DNA from 2 places in the Desulfovibrio sp. UIB00 genome. Region 2 is predicted to be linked to the other one. Evidence: predicted binding sites of a transcription regulator. Region 2 holds the regulator's gene; the other holds the start of a gene.
What was found. Region 2 encodes sigma-54, which starts transcription at its own class of promoters, with help from an activator protein. Its sites were predicted from a motif close to CTGGCACGGNNNNTGCTT; they were not measured.
Positions count from the first base shown of each region.

Region 1 (4,211 bases), on a different contig from region 2:
ATGCGGCACCTGCCGCGTGCAGATCACGCACGGTTCCGGCAAGTTCAGCCTGCACCCTGTCACAATTCTGCGGCAGCGGCTTGAAGCCCGCTAGGTTTTGGATTGCGGCAACTATGCCGCGCAGTTAAGCGCTTACAACACCCACTTGGCAGACGGTTCACCGTCTGCCAAGTGGGTGTTTGCAAAGTCCACACCTCAGGGAATCAGAAACAAGCTGCAATATTGCCGCGCCGTCTGACTCATATTTTCCGTGCATTGCTCCAATTGTCCAGGCGGGTTGCGACCAACCCAAAGGATACGCCATGACAGCCCAAAACAGCACCAGGGAATTCTGGAACAGCAGAGCCGAATCCTTTCCCCGCTATGAAGCCGGGGCCGACACCTACGAGGCCCGCATGCTCCAGCTGGCGCGCGATAATGGCGTGGATTTTCGGGACAAAACGGTTCTGGATGTGGGCTGCGGCAGCGGCATGTACACCATCCGGCTTGCGCAGGAGGCCGCATCTGTCACGGCAGTTGATATATCTGACGAAATGCTCCGTATCCTTATGCAGGATGCCGCCGCGCAGGGCCTTGCCAACATCCGCCCCGTGCTTTCCGACTGGGAGCACTTTGCCCTTGAGGAACGCTTTCAGATTGTTTTCGCTTCCATGACCCCGGCCCTGAGCGATGACGCCGCCCGCGAAAAATTGCAGCACTATGCTCTGGAGCAGGTGGTCTTTATGGGCTTTACCGAACGCAAAACCTCGGATGTCATGGCCGGGCTGTACACGTACTACGGTATCACGCCGCCGCAATTTGCCGATGCCCCCGACATGCGCGCATGGCTTGAAGGCTGCCGCATTCAGTACACCGCGCTGCCTGTTGACGGCCAGTGGGTTGTGCCGCACACCCGTGATAAGCTGCTGGGAGCCTGCGCCACCAACCTGCGCGCCCGTGGCGCGGAACCGGATATGGCCCATCTTGCCGCGCATCTTGAGGGATTTCGCAACCAGAACGGGGAATATGTGGAGCGCACGGAATATTCCCTTGAAATGCTTATCTGGCGTACATCCTGACCACGGCGCTCATCCGCCGGATACTTAAAGAACTTCTGGCTGAGCGTAGAACTACCATCCCCACCGCCGAACCACTGCCTGCATTTCTGCCGTATATGCCGCGCATAAGCCGTGCGCCCGATCTTGCCGCTGTATCTCTTACGCGGGTTGGCGTGTTCACGGTTTGCAGTTTTTACACTACTGCTCCTATTTTGATACAATTTTGAATCAAACTCTCCCTGCACCGCCATACATATCTTTGCGGCATGCAGGGCTGAGCATACTTGAAGAATAAGCCCTCTTGCCTCCCCCACTGGCTGAACTGCCCGATCAGATGCATTCTTGCCTGAACCGCCACCATCCTCCCCCACACTGCTCTCAATTCGCCCCTTTTTTTGTGATTAATCCCTACCCCCGCCCCATTTACCTGATGGGCCGGGCTTTCGCATTCATGGGCAGTCAGTGCTGACCTGCCTGCTTTCCTCTGCCGCGTCCATCACAGAGCGCCCCAAATGCAGCCCAGTCTGCCCCCGCATATTCACGCTTGGTGATTTCTCTGCAACACGTTCCCAATTTCAAACAAATTTGTATCGCCGATTCACGACCAAAATTTTTCTTCAAATAAAAACCTATTATTAAAGAAACTTACAGAGAACAGAGTTTTTTCTGCACCGTGGGCCATCTTAACAATTTTGTATTGATTGTGCATGCAGATTATAAAATTAAGCAATAATATTGAATATTTAATCTAACGGCACGGTTTCTGCACAAAGAGGGACAAGCGCAACGAGCGCGGGAACATCAAACCCAGAGGGAATCTCATGCGTCAGGTAGCTATTTACGGCAAGGGCGGCATCGGCAAGTCCACCACCACACAGAACCTTAACGCCGGTCTTGGCGAAATGGGCAAGAACATCATGATCGTGGGTTGCGACCCCAAGGCCGACTCCACGCGCCTTATCCTGGGCGGCCTTGCCCAGCAGAGCGTGCTCGATACCCTGCGCGAAGAGGGTGAAGACATCGAGCTGGATCTGGTGCTCAAAAATGGCTTCAAGGGCATCCGCTGCGTGGAATCCGGCGGCCCCGAACCGGGCGTTGGCTGTGCCGGGCGCGGCATCATCACCTCCATTGGTCTGCTGGAACGCCTTGGCGCCTACACAGAAGACCTCGACTACGTGTTCTATGACGTTTTGGGCGACGTTGTGTGCGGCGGTTTCGCCATGCCCATCCGTGAAGGCAAGGCCCAGGAAATCTACATCGTGGCTTCGGGCGAAATGATGGCCCTCTACGCCGCCAACAACATCTGCAAGGGTATCAAGAAGTACGCCAACACCGGCGGCGTGCGCCTTGGCGGCATCATCTGCAACAGCCGCAAGGTTGATGGCGAAGCCGAGCTTGTCTCTGCCGTTGCCAAGGAAATCGGCACCCAGATGATCCACTTCGTGCCGCGCGACAACATGGTGCAGCGCGCCGAAATCAACAAGCAGACCGTTATCGAATTCGACCCCACCTGCGGACAGGCCGACGAATACCGCTCCCTGGCCCAGAAGATCGACGGCAACGACATGTTTGTTATCCCCAAGCCCCTCTCCCAGGAAAGGCTCGAAGAGCTGCTCATGGAACACGGCTTGATGGACGCCTAATCACCCAGCACGAAACGGAGAACAGCTATGCAGATGATTCGCACGATTATCCGGCCCGAAAAAACCACCGAGGTTCTCTCCGAGCTGCTGGCAGCGGGTTTTCCCGCCGTTACCAAGCTTGATGTGGTGGGGCGCGGCAAGCAGAAAGGCATCATGGTGGGCGATATCCAGTATGATGAAATTCCCAAGCAGATGCTCATGCTTGTGGTCAGCGACGAAGACAAGGACGATGCCATCCGCGTTATCCTGCGCGTGGCAAAAACTGGCGATGGTCACTTTGGCGATGGCAGAATCTTTGTTTCAAGCGTCAGCGAGGCCTGGACCATCAGCAGCGGCAAGTCCGGCCTGTAGGAGGCTCCCATGCAGGAAGTAGTTGCAATGGTTCGAGCCAACATGGTGGCGGCGACAAAGAACGCCCTGTCCAAGGCCGGATGCCCCTCATTCTCATGCACCAAGTGCCTGGGACGCGGCAAAAAAGGCATGGATCCCGCCACCCTGCGCATGGTTATGGAAAGCGGCGAGCTGCCGCGCACTCCGGCGGGCGAATCCCTGACCGAAGTGGGCAGGCTGATCCCCAAGCGGTTGTTCAATATCTGCGTTCCCGATGAAAAGGTCGAAGCTGTGGTCAAGGCCATTATAGAGGCCAACAGCACCGGCCACCCCGGCGATGGAAAGATCTTTGTGATGCCGGTGGAAGAATCCTATGTGGTTCGCACGGGCGAGCGCGCTGACGCATAAGGAAGGTATGTATGAGTATTGACGCCAACGCAGTAGTGCTTGAGCGCTACAACGCCAAGGTCTTCAAGAACCGCAAGGAGCACATGCTCAAGGTCAATCCTGCGGAAGACCAGATTATTATCGCCAACACGCGTGCCATTCCCGGCATCATGACCAACCGGGGCTGCTGTTACGCTGGCTGCAAGGGCGTTGTGCTCGGTCCCATCAAGGACATGGTTACGATCACTCACGGCCCTGTGGGCTGCGGCTTCTACAGCTGGGGCACGCGCCGCAACAAGGCCAAGGCAGAGGGGGACGCCCCCAACTACATCCAGTACTGCTTTACCACGGACATGCAGGAACCGGACATCGTCTTTGGCGGCACCAAAAAGCTCAAGAAGGCCATTGATGAAATCATGGAGCTTATGCACCCCAAGACCATCATGATCGCCGCCACCTGCCCTGTGGGCCTGATCGGCGACGACATCCAGGCCGTGGCCGCAGAAGCTGAAAAGGAATACGGCATCCGCTGCGTGGCTTACAGCTGCGAAGGTTATAAGGGCGTAAGCCAGTCGGCGGGCCACCATATCGCCAACAACGGCCTTATGAAGCGCGTTATTGGTACTGGCGATTATGAACCCGCCACCAAGTATTCGGTCAACATCCTTGGCGAATACAACATCGGCGGCGACGGATGGGAGCAGGAACGCATCCTTAAAAAGATCGGTTACGAAGTGGTTTCGGTGTTCACCGGCGATGGTGAAGTGGAACGCATCGCCAGCTCGCACAAGGCCAACCTGAACCTCGTGCAGTG
Region 1 is NZ_JAETXJ010000003.1:462,985-467,195, forward strand. Features, by position in the region: gene JMF94_RS07575 (anaerobic glycerol-3-phosphate dehydrogenase subunit C) at 1-94, shown strand, start outside; gene JMF94_RS07580 (class I SAM-dependent methyltransferase) at 303-1,058, shown strand; gene nifH (nitrogenase iron protein) at 1,859-2,680, shown strand; gene JMF94_RS07590 (P-II family nitrogen regulator) at 2,708-3,031, shown strand; gene JMF94_RS07595 (P-II family nitrogen regulator) at 3,041-3,418, shown strand; gene nifD (nitrogenase molybdenum-iron protein alpha chain) at 3,430-4,211, shown strand, end outside.
Region 1: a site for sigma-54 is predicted at 1,789-1,806, ahead of nifH (nitrogenase iron protein). Genes of this name have one in related genera too.

Region 2 (4,211 bases):
GAACATCCACCTTACGCTGGTGCCTTACCTTCGCAGCGCTGGCGAGCACAAAACCAAGCCCACCCAGCACAGCGTCAAGGAACTGCTTTCCATCGGCATTCAGCCCGACATTATTCTGTGCCGCTGCGAGCAGAGCATCCCCGAAGAACTGCGCCGCAAGATCGCCCTGTTCTGCAATGTGGATCAGGACGCCGTGTTCTCTTCGGTGGACGTGAACAATATTTATGAAGTGCCGCTCAAGTTCTATGAAGAAGGCTTTGACCAGAAGGTAGCCATCATGCTGCGCCTGCCCGCGCGCAATGCCCACCTTGAAGCCTGGGAAAAGCTCGTGAGCGACTGCGCCAACCCCAAGGGCAAGGTCACCATTGCCATTGTGGGCAAGTACGTTGACCTCAAGGAAGCCTACAAGAGCCTGCACGAAGCCCTCATTCACGGCGGCGTTGCCAACCGCGTTGAAGTGGAGCTGCGCTACGTCAATTCCGAGAATGTGGACGAAAGCAACTGTGCGGAATCCTTCAAGGGCTGTCATGGTATTCTTGTGCCCGGCGGCTTTGGATATCGCGGCGTGGAAGGCAAGATTGCCGCCATCCGTTATGCGCGTGAAAACAACATTCCCTTCTTTGGCATCTGCCTTGGCATGCAGTGCGCGGTTATCGAATTTGCCCGCCACGTGGCAAACCTTGATGACGCCAATTCGGAAGAATTCAACCCGCTTTCTGATCACAAGGTCATCTACCTTATGACCGAGTGGTTCGACTTCCGCACCAAGAACGTTGAAAAACGCGACGCGGGCAGCGACAAGGGCGGCACCATGCGCCTTGGCTCCTACCCCTGCAAGGTGCAGCCCGATACCAAGGCCTTTGTGGCCTACAAGAAGGGCATGGTTGATGAACGTCACCGCCATCGCTACGAATTCAACAATGCCTTCAAGGAAATGCTGGGCGAAAAGGGCATGGTTTTCAGCGGCACCGCCCCTGACGATTCGCTTGTGGAAATCATTGAGCTGAAGAACCACCCCTGGTTCCTTGGCTGCCAGTTCCATCCCGAATTCAAGTCCCGGCCCATGAACGCGCATCCGCTGTTCCGCGAATTTATCGGAGCGGCGAAAAAGTTCGCCAAGGTGTAATTAGCGGCGCTAACGCAGCGAGGCTTTTTGATTTTCACCAAGCTTGGGTATCGCAAAATCGCGCAAAAAGGGGAGGGCATTGCCTTCCCCTTTTTTGGTGCGCAGATTATTTTCAACGGCGCAAATGCTGCGCCAAATCTGGATTTTTGGCGCTGGCAGCCTTTGCTGCTGGTTGGCGATACCGCGAACCTGATCTTGCAACTGTTAGCTATTGCATAATTTTTGCAGATGTGGCACAGTACTTGTAAACAGATAAGTCTATAGTCCTATGGCTAGTTAAGGCAAAAGAGCACACATGGCACTGGAACTACGGCAGCAACTTAAGCTGTCACAGCAACTGGTAATGACCCCGCAATTGCAGCAGGCAATCAAGCTGTTGCAACTCTCACGCGTGGAACTTCTGGAAACTGTGCAGCAGGAACTGCTTGAAAACCCCTTTCTCGAAGAATCTTCACTTACGGACGATGCCTCCCAGGAGCAGCACGAGGAAAGCCGCGAAGCCCCAAAGGAGGAAGTGTACGACAGGGAACTGGCCAAGGACGCCGACTGGGAAGATTACCTCGGTGAGTTTGCCAGCACCCCCCGCCTTTCGCAGTCGCGCGAGTTTGAACTTGCCGAAGAAATTTCGCCTCTCGAAGCCCGATATGCGGCCAAGCCCACCCTTGAGGGGCATCTTTTCTGGCAGTTGCGCCTTTCGTCGCTGACAGAAGAGCAGAAGGCCATTGGCGAGGTCATTATCGGCAACCTCTCCTCCGCCGGGTACCTGCAAGCCAGCATTGAAGAAGTGGCCGAAATGGCCCAGGTCGCGCCCGAGGCAGTGCTGCCCGTGCTTGAGAGGGTGCAGCTTTTTGATCCCATCGGCGTTGCCGCGCGCGATGCGCGCGAATGCCTGATGGTGCAGATCAAGAGCCTCAATTACGCCCGCGACCCAATCCTCGTGGAGCTGGTAGAATCGCACCTCGAAGACCTCGAGGCCAAGCGCTACAAGCCCCTGCTGCGCAAGTTCAAGCTCGATATGGAAGAGCTCAAGGAGTATCTGGATATCATCCAGAGCCTTGACCCATTGCCCGGCGCAAGTTTTGGCGGCGGCGAGCCAACCTACGTAAGCCCCGATGCCTATTTGTACAAGATGGGCGATGAATTTGTGATTTTGCTCAATGATGACGGCCTGCCCCAGTTGCAGCTTTCGGCCATGAGCCAGATGAACATTGGCGGCTCTGAGAAGGAAAAGGACTACTGCGCAGAAAAGATCCGCTCCGCCTCATGGCTTATCAAGAGCCTGTATCAGCGCCAGCGCACGCTTTATAAGGTTATGGAAAGCATTGTGCGCCACCAGCAGCCATTTTTTGAAGACGGCGTGACCAAGCTCGCGCCGCTCATTCTCAAGGATATTGCTGACGACATCAGCATGCACGAATCAACGGTGAGCCGCATTACCACCAACAAGTATGTGGCAACGCCCCACGGCATCTTTGAATTGAAGTTTTTCTTTAACAGCGGCCTTGAACTCGATGACGGAAGCCAGGTAGGCTCAGAAAGCGTCAAGGCTCTGATCAAGAAATTCATCTCTGAGGAAGATACCCGATCCCCCCTCAGCGATGAGCGTATCGGCGAAATGCTCAAGGAGCGTCTCAAGGTCAATATTGCGCGGCGCACGGTGGCAAAATACCGCACGGCGCTTGATATTCCATCTTCGTCAAGGCGCAAGGAGCATTTCTGATTCCCCGTCGAGTGGCTCAATACTTAGGAGGAACTTATGAACATCTCATTTGCTTTCAAGAACTTTGAAGCCTCCGAACATCTGAAGAAGTATGCCCGTCGCCGCATGGAAAAGCTGGGACGGTTTTTTGGCAAGGCCTCTGGCCTTGAAGTTGTCGTTGTGCTGACAGTCGACAAGTTCCGTCATCGCTGCGAAGTGACCGTTACGGGCGAAGGCCTGCACATCAACGCCACGGAGCAGACTTCGGACATGTACGCCGCCATTGACCTTGTGACAGACAAGGTTGAATCGCAGATCAAGCGCCAGGTGGCCCGCGTAAAGGCCCAGCGGCGGCACGCCCGCAATACGGATGTGGACGTGTTTACCTACAACCTCGATGCCGAAGCCGACGTGCAGCAGCCCGTTGACGGCACCGACCGCCTCGCCACCAAGCCCCTGCATCTGGATGAAGCGCTCATGCAGCTTGATTCCATCGGCAGCGAGTTTCTGGTGTTCTTTAATGCAGAAAACAACCGCATCAATGTGGTATACCGCACCAAGGTGAACGGCTATGCCCTCATTGACCCCGTGTTGTAATCGTTCATAATGAGGGGGCGGGCTGGCAACGGCTCGCCCCCGTCTCAGGCGCACCCCCTGCCGGTTGCCGCGCAATGGCCCTCACCTGGGCTTGAGCGCGGCGCGGATTTGGCAACGTCCGTCAGAAGCCTGTGGCGTACAACCCCGGCTGCAAACGGCGATCTGACCCCGAAGAGGCGAATGTCATGAAGGATTCCGCGCAGATACCCGCCACAGATTCCACCCTTGCCGCAAAGCCTGATGCCGACGCGCCCGTTCCCGGCGTGGATGTGCAGGTGTGCATTGTCACGGGCCTTTCCGGCGCTGGCAAAAGCACAGCGCTCAAGGTTTTTGAAGACATGGGCCATTTTGTGGTCGATGGGCTGCCCGTGAGCCTTGTCATGGAAATGGTGGACATGATGTCGCGCCCCTCCATGAGCCACTTCAAGGGTATTGCTCTGGGTATGGATCTGCGCCAGAGCAATTTTGTGGAAGATATCAACGATTGCCTGAGCATGCTCGCGGGCAAAAACATCCGCCCCATGCTGCTTTTTCTTGAGGCCAACAATCAGGAACTCATTCGCCGCTATGCCTCGACCCGCCGCCCGCATCCGCTGGAGCGCGAGGGCATGGGCCTTGAGGCGGCGCTGCTGGCAGAGCGCAGCAGCCTGCGCCCCCTGCGTGAAATGGCTGATCTGGTCATCGACACCTCGCGTTTCTCCATCCACGACCTGCGGCGCGCCATTCAGAAGCGCTGGAGCGGCAACAAGGGCAAGCTGCGGGCCATCAGGGTCAACGTGATTTCTTTCG
Region 2 is NZ_JAETXJ010000009.1:115,935-120,145, forward strand. Features, by position in the region: gene JMF94_RS13325 (CTP synthase) at 1-1,126, shown strand, start outside; gene JMF94_RS13330 (hypothetical protein) at 1,154-1,345, shown strand; gene rpoN (RNA polymerase factor sigma-54) at 1,422-2,846, shown strand; gene raiA (ribosome-associated translation inhibitor RaiA) at 2,883-3,422, shown strand; gene rapZ (RNase adapter RapZ) at 3,608-4,211, shown strand, end outside.